DNA from 2 places in the Ferrimonas lipolytica genome. Region 2 is predicted to be linked to the other one. Evidence: riboswitches for the same ligand, from Rfam matches in the RefSeq annotation. Region 2 holds a riboswitch; the other holds the start of a gene.
What was found. A riboswitch is a leader RNA that binds a small molecule or an ion and turns the genes downstream of it on or off. The one in region 2 is predicted to bind lysine.
Positions count from the first base shown of each region.

Region 1: another riboswitch for lysine. It lies ahead of lysC (lysine-sensitive aspartokinase 3); the one in region 2 lies ahead of HER31_RS11035 (Na+/H+ antiporter NhaC family protein).

Region 1 is NZ_CP051180.1:26,445-29,865, forward strand. Features, by position in the region: gene HER31_RS00105 (Hpt domain-containing protein) at 1-128, shown strand, start outside; gene arcA (two-component system response regulator ArcA) at 182-901, opposite strand; lysine riboswitch at 1,450-1,626, shown strand; gene lysC (lysine-sensitive aspartokinase 3) at 1,695-3,065, shown strand; gene asnC (transcriptional regulator AsnC) at 3,062-3,421, opposite strand, start outside.
Region 2 is NZ_CP051180.1:2,406,246-2,409,666, reverse strand. Features, by position in the region: gene HER31_RS11050 (electron transfer flavoprotein subunit beta/FixA family protein) at 1-519, shown strand, start outside; gene HER31_RS11045 (electron transfer flavoprotein subunit alpha/FixB family protein) at 516-1,412, shown strand; lysine riboswitch at 1,517-1,713, shown strand; gene HER31_RS11035 (Na+/H+ antiporter NhaC family protein) at 1,810-3,363, shown strand.

The DNA.
Region 1 (3,421 bases), 1.8 Mb from region 2:
CAGAGCGCATTCAGTGTGGTGACGAGCCGGAATGGGAGTCGCAATTTTCGGAATGGTTCGCTCAGATTAACCTGCACTACGATGCAGATGTATCACTATTGAAACAGTATTTAGCGGGTAAAAGTTAACTACAGTGATAAAAAAAGACCGCCATTTGGCGGTCTTTTTTATTGGCTTTTACTTAGTCGTTACCAAGTTCGCCACAGAAACGATAGCCTTCGCCGTGGATGGTGGCGATGATCTCTGGAGTCTCTGAGTTGCTCTCGAAGTGCTTACGGATGCGACGAATGGTTACGTCAACAGTACGGTCATGCGGCTTCAATTCTCGGCCAGTCATCTTCATTAGCAGATCGCCTCGAGACAAAATTTTGCCTGGGTTTTCAACAAAGTGAAGCAGTGCACGGAATTCTGAACGCGGCAACTTGAACGGTTCGCCCATTGGGCTGATCAAAGAGCGGCTGTTAATCTCAAGAGTCCATTGGTTGAAGTGGTAGAACTCAACCTGTGGACGATCTTCAGTTTGACGTGAAGCGTTTACAATGCGGTTTAGCAGGTTACGAGCACGAATAGTCAGTTCACGGGGATTGAACGGCTTTGTGATGTAATCGTCTGCACCGATCTCAAGACCAAGGATCTTATCAACTTCGTTGTCACGACCAGTTAAGAAGATCAGAGCGATGTCGTCTTTTTCACGAAGTTCACGAGCCAACAACAGGCCATTTTTACCTGGCAGGTTGATGTCCATGATTACCAAACTGATTTTGGTGCTCTTAAGAGCGTTATGCATCTCTTCACCGTCAACTGCAACGGTAACGTTGTAGCCTTCGGCTTCGAAAATGCTCTTAAGAGTGTTGCTTGTTACTGCTTCGTCTTCGACGATAAGGATGTGCGGATTTTGCATTTGGGCTACCTAAAAAGCACGAGTCAATACAGATCTACGACGCAACACTTATGAGTGGCATCGTTAAGCATAGGCAAAGTCCGTTTCTATGCCACAATTAGCGCTAACTACTGTCCTTGAAGCACAGCTTCATCACAGTGACAGGTTGCGGCTCCTGTGCTGCGTTATATAAATAAAATACCTAAAAAAGTGTTTAATAGTTGTACTTATTGTTAACAAATGGCTCATATTGTTAACTGGATCACAAGTGGAAATAGATTCCATTCGGATTAGCTTTTTCTTTAGCTTGAGTACAACGTCACAACATTATTAGCTTGAGCGCTATTATCGCTAAATTTTAACAAGACTGTTTGTAACTAAGTCACAATTTGTCATTGATGATGGATAAATTTGTGACCAAACTCCTTGTTCAGGATTGGTTCAGTTAGATAAAAACTATAAATTTTAATATTTTAAATATACGTATCGTTAATGATTTGTGTTGGTTTTTGTCACCCTACTTGACTCCTATCCCCTAACTACGGTGTAGTGTAGACGCATTAAGTTGCACATACAGAAGAGGTGCGGTGTCTAGGTATATTCAGTGAAGGCGTAATTCCTTATGAACTGAGTAGAGGGAGAGCATTGCCGAGACTGAACTTGGGTTACGCCAAGCTACGTCGGCCACTGGGGCTGAATCCTCAGGGCTGTCACCATTAGGGATTAGGTGGAGAGCTTCTGGAAAATCATATTGAGTAACCTCTACGGTTCTTCAATACGTGCACCAGACTCTTCGAACGACAAGGTTCGAAGCATGAGACAAACCGATTTTTCATATACCGTCGCAAAGTTTGGCGGTACTTCAGTGGCCGACTATCAGGCGATGCAGCGTTGCGCTGATATTGTATTGGCCGATCCAGCGGTACGACTGGTCGTAGTGAGTGCCTCCAGCGGTGTTACCAATCTTCTCGTTGAGCTTGCTAAAGGGCAATTAACTGAAGCTGAACGCCTCGACCATCTAGCGCAGATCGCGCGTATTCAATACCAAATCCTAGATCAACTACAACGACCGGCACAGCTCGCTGCCGATATCGATGATCTGTTGGTGCAAATGGATAAGCTCAGTAAACAGCGTTTAGGTGGCTTAGCTAATGGTGCCATTAGCGACGCCTTGTTGGCACTCGGTGAGTGTTGTTCTTCCGCACTATTTGCCGAACTGTTGCGGCAACGAAACGAGCAATCGCTCTGTTTCGATGCACGACGAGTAATGCGTACCGACAATCATTTTGGGAAAGCAGAACCAGATTTAACTGCGCTGAAGCAACTGCTAGAGCAGCATCTCCAACCGTTGTTACAGGCCAACCGAGTGGTAACGCAAGGCTTTATTGGTGCTGATAGTGAAGGCAATACTACTACCTTAGGGCGCGGCGGTTCTGACTTCTCCGCCGCATTAATGGCAGAGGCTCTGCAGGCAGAGGTGTTGGCAGTTTGGACTGATGTGGATGGGATCTACAGTTGTGACCCTCGTTTGGTTACCACAGCTCGACCAATACCGGAACTGAGCTTTGACGAAGCGGCAGAGATGGCGACCTTCGGAGCTAAGGTTCTGCACCCTGCGACCATTCTTCCTGCTGTGCGTTGTGGTAGTGCGGTTTTCGTCGGCAAAAGTCGTGCACCGGAGCAGGGCGGTACTTGGATCCGTAAAGAAGTAGCCACTTCACCAGGGTTTCGAGCGTTAAGTCTTCGTAAGCAACAAACGCTACTTACGGTTCATAGCTTGAACATGCTCCACGCCCGCGGCTTCTTGGCCGAGCTGTTCGCTATCTTGGCAAAACATCGGATCTCGGTGGATCTGATCACCACCTCTGAGGTGTCGGTTGCCTTGACCATCGACGACACCGGCTCCAGTGGGAGCGGAGCGTCGCTTATTACCCCTGAGTTAAAGCAAGAACTGGCAACCATGTGCCGTGTAGAAGTGACAGAGCAGCTTGCCTTGGTTGCGGTCATTGGCAACCAGTTAGCTACAACTGCGGGCATTGCCAAACAGGTGTTTGAGGTGCTTGAACCCTTTAACGTCCGCATGATTTGCCAGGGGGCGAGTCCGCACAATCTGTGTTTCTTGGTCGATGCTCAAGAAGCCGAGCCCGTGGTGCAGCAACTGCATCGAACCCTATTGGATGATTAAGGCGTTATCTGTCGGCTGATTGGTTGGCTTAGCGATAGTAGGGTTTCGGTTGATTGGATCTGAGTGATTGCTTGGATTTGATCAACCAACAGCCGATGTAACGCGTCGATATTACGACAACGTATTTTAATGAAAATACTGTAATGGCCAGTGGTGTAATATGCTTCGGTTACCTCTGCTAGTGCCTCTAGTTTCGCCAGTACTGCAGGATAATCTCCCGCTGCTTTTAGATTGATTCCGATAAAACAACAAACTTGATAACCAAGTGCCTTAGGGTCGAGGAGTACCTGAGTGCCATTGATGATACCGGTTTGCTTCATCTTCTCCACGCGCACGTGGATAGTCGCAGCACTGAC
Region 2 (3,421 bases):
CGTGCTGCAATGGCGCTCGGCTGTAAGCATGCTCTGCAAATACCAACACTAACCGATGACTGTAATGTTATTGCCAAACTACTGCAGCAAGCGGTTGAACACACCAAAGTGGATTTGGTGTTGTTAGGCAAGCAATCCGGCGATGGCGATAACCATCAGGTTGGGCAACGCCTAGCTGGTTTGCTTAATTGGCCACAGTTGTCTGCAGTTGACCAGCTGCAGCTGGATGGCAACATCATTAGCGGCAGTGGTTTATGTGCTGGCGGCCGCGGTAATTATCAAACACCTTTACCGGCGGTGGTTACTGCCGACCTGCGTTTAGCCACGCCTCGATTTGCCACCCTACCTAACTTGATGAGGGCACGTCGGTTGCCAATAGAACGGCTCGAACCGGCCGTGGTTTCGTCTGGTTCAGTTGAGGTTGTCGCCCAGCAAAGACATCAAGTGGTTCGGCTGGGACAGCAGTTAGCCGACACTCAGGCATTGGCGACAGTATTGCTGCAAGGAGAGTTGGCATGAACGCGCTGTTGATTTTACACCGCCACAATCACAATGAATGGGCTCGCTTATTGGCGGCAACAGCCAAACTCAATCAAGGGTTCGATGTGATTGTGTGCGGACTGGATGCGGATCGGTTACCTATTCAACCGTTACATGGTGAAGTGCTGTTATTACCGGTTGCAGCTGAGGCAGGCCCAGAGGTGTTGAGTGAGCTGTTGTTGCCTTATTGCCAAAAGCGTAGCCACATTGTCGCTGGTACCGATCACTGGGGCCGAGATTTGATGCCAAGGCTGGCGGCGCAGCTAGATCTACCGATGATTTCAGAAGTCACTGCAATTGCAGGGCCGCAGCAATGGTCGCGACCTAGCTGGGCTGGCGCGATTGAGCAAAGCATCGTTGGTGATGGCAGTTCGGTACTATTTACAGTGCGCCCACAGGGGTTTAGCCCCGTATCCGGTGACATTGCCAAAGATTACCAACGGTTATCGGTGGCGGAGTTAACTCCATTAGTAGAACGCACCATTGAACCGTCCCAGTCTATGCGGCCACAATTAACCGAAGCCAAAACGGTTATTGCCGTGGGGCGCGGGGCCTGTACTGAACAGCTGTGGCCATTGGTTGAAGCCCTCGCCGACAAGCTCGAAGCCGCGATTGGTGGCACCCGACCGGTAATCGATTCTGGTTGGTTGCCGAGTGAGCTGCAGGTTGGCCAAACTGGACAGTTAATTGCACCAGAGCGCTACATCGGTTTAGGCATTTCTGGTGCCACTCAGCATATGGCGGGGATAAAACAAGCAAAAACCGTGATAGCGGTGAACCAAGATGCAGACGCACCGCTGATGCAACTGGCTGATTACGCTTTAACCGGTGAGTTGGACAAAGTTTTACCAGAGTTGCTCGCAAGCATATAAAGTTCGAGACATCGGTCACACAATGGCGTTATCTTCAAGGCAAACAGCTGTTTGCTATGGTTGAATGCCGCCGTTACCCGCTAAGTAACAAACCAAGTAAAACGTACTTGTGTAGAGGCGCACTGCCTATCAGTAACCCAATGAAGGTCGACAACCGTTGATATTGGGCCAAAGGAGTCAGTGCCGAAGCGAATAGGGCGTCATCCCATTCTGCTGGGGTTGTATCAAATAGGTACAACACTGCCATAGTTATCTCTGTCGAGAGACAGGTTTACCGTAACTATGGAGCGCTACTGAAAGAACGGCGAAACAAGAATTCTCTTTGTTTTTCTCCTCAGTCGACAACATCTAGTTGCGGCGATCTCAGTGCCTCCATCTTAAATAATGAAGAATAAAGATGGTTTCATACGAATTTAACAACACGATTTTTGCTCTACTGCCACCACTGGTTGCCATTGCTATGGCTGTGGTTACCCGCAAAGTATTACTCTCTCTTGGCTTAGGCATCATTGTCGGCATTTTAATGCACACCGGTTTCGCCCCAATGGAAGCGCTCAGCGATCTGGCTGGCCGAGTTCAAGGGTTATTCTGGGGTGAAGACGGTATCGATACCTGGAACGTGCCATTATTAGGCTTCTTGTTGGTATTAGGTATGACCATCGCGCTTATTAACGTCTCTGGTGCCGCTCGTGCCTTTGCTCTGTGGGCTCGCCGTCGCATTAAAACCAAGCGTCACGCCCGTTTAATGACTATGGCTCTGGGCATGATTATCTTTATTGATGATTACTTTAATACTCTGTCTGTTGGTTCGGTTGCCAAGCCAGTAGCGGACGATCATAAGGTTTCGCGTGAAGAGCTGTCTTACGGTGTCGATTCCACTGCGGCTCCGGTATGTGTCATGGCTCCTATCTCCTCATGGGGCGCCTACATCGTTGGCTTGATTGGTACCGTATTTGCCGCCCGAGAGATAACCGATATTGGTCCATTGAACGCCTTCCTTGAGATGATCCCGATGAACCTGTACGCCATTTTTGCTCTGGCGACCCTGTTCTGCGTAATCATCTTTGACATCCAGTTTGGGCCAATGCGTGCTGCCGTTGCCCGTACTGAAGCTACCGGCGAACTGTGGGATACCAGCAAAGGCAATCCACCAGGCGTAGATAATGATTTGCAAGAAGCAGACAACGGCTCGGTTTGGGGGTTGTTCCTGCCTATTCTGTCACTGGTTGTTGCCTCGGTTTACTTTATGTTGGCCTCTGGTGCTGCCAACCTTGGCGATACGCCATTTACCGTAATGGGCGCGCTGGAAAACACCGACACTACTATGGCGCTATTTAATGCCTCTTTGGTGAGCTTAACGGTTGCCTTCGGTGTGGTCTTCTACCAGCGCCTAGCTGCTGCTACCGTAGCGAAAGCCCTGTTTAGCGGCGCAGCGTCGATGAAAGAAGCGGTTTATATTCTGCTGTTCGCATGGACCATCGCTGGCGTAATTGGTGACTTGGAAACCGGTAAGTACTTAGCGTCACTGGTACAAACCAGCATGCCAATGTGGTTGCTGCCATTGCTTATCTTCGTCTTGGCTGGTGTTACCGCATTCTCTACCGGCTCAAGTTGGGGTACCTTTGCCATCATGCTGCCAATTGCAGCCGACGTTGCCTTGGCCGCTGACGTAGCAATGCTATTGCCGTTGATGGCTGCTGTTCTAGCCGGTGCAGTATTTGGCGATCACTGTTCGCCTATCTCCGACACCACCGTGTTGTCTGGTACCGGCGCCGGTTGTCACCACATTGATCACGTTACCACTCAGCTACCGTACGCATTAACCGTAGCAGCTATCGCCTCTGTTGGTTATCTGGTTATTGGTATCACTGGCTCTGCCACCTTCGGCTTTGCAGCGAGCACGGTAGCGCTGTTTGTCGCTATCACTGCACTGCGTCGAATCGCTCAGTAAGCTGACGTCAATTCGGTAACACGCGACAAATATCTAAACCGACGGTGGTCGCCACCGT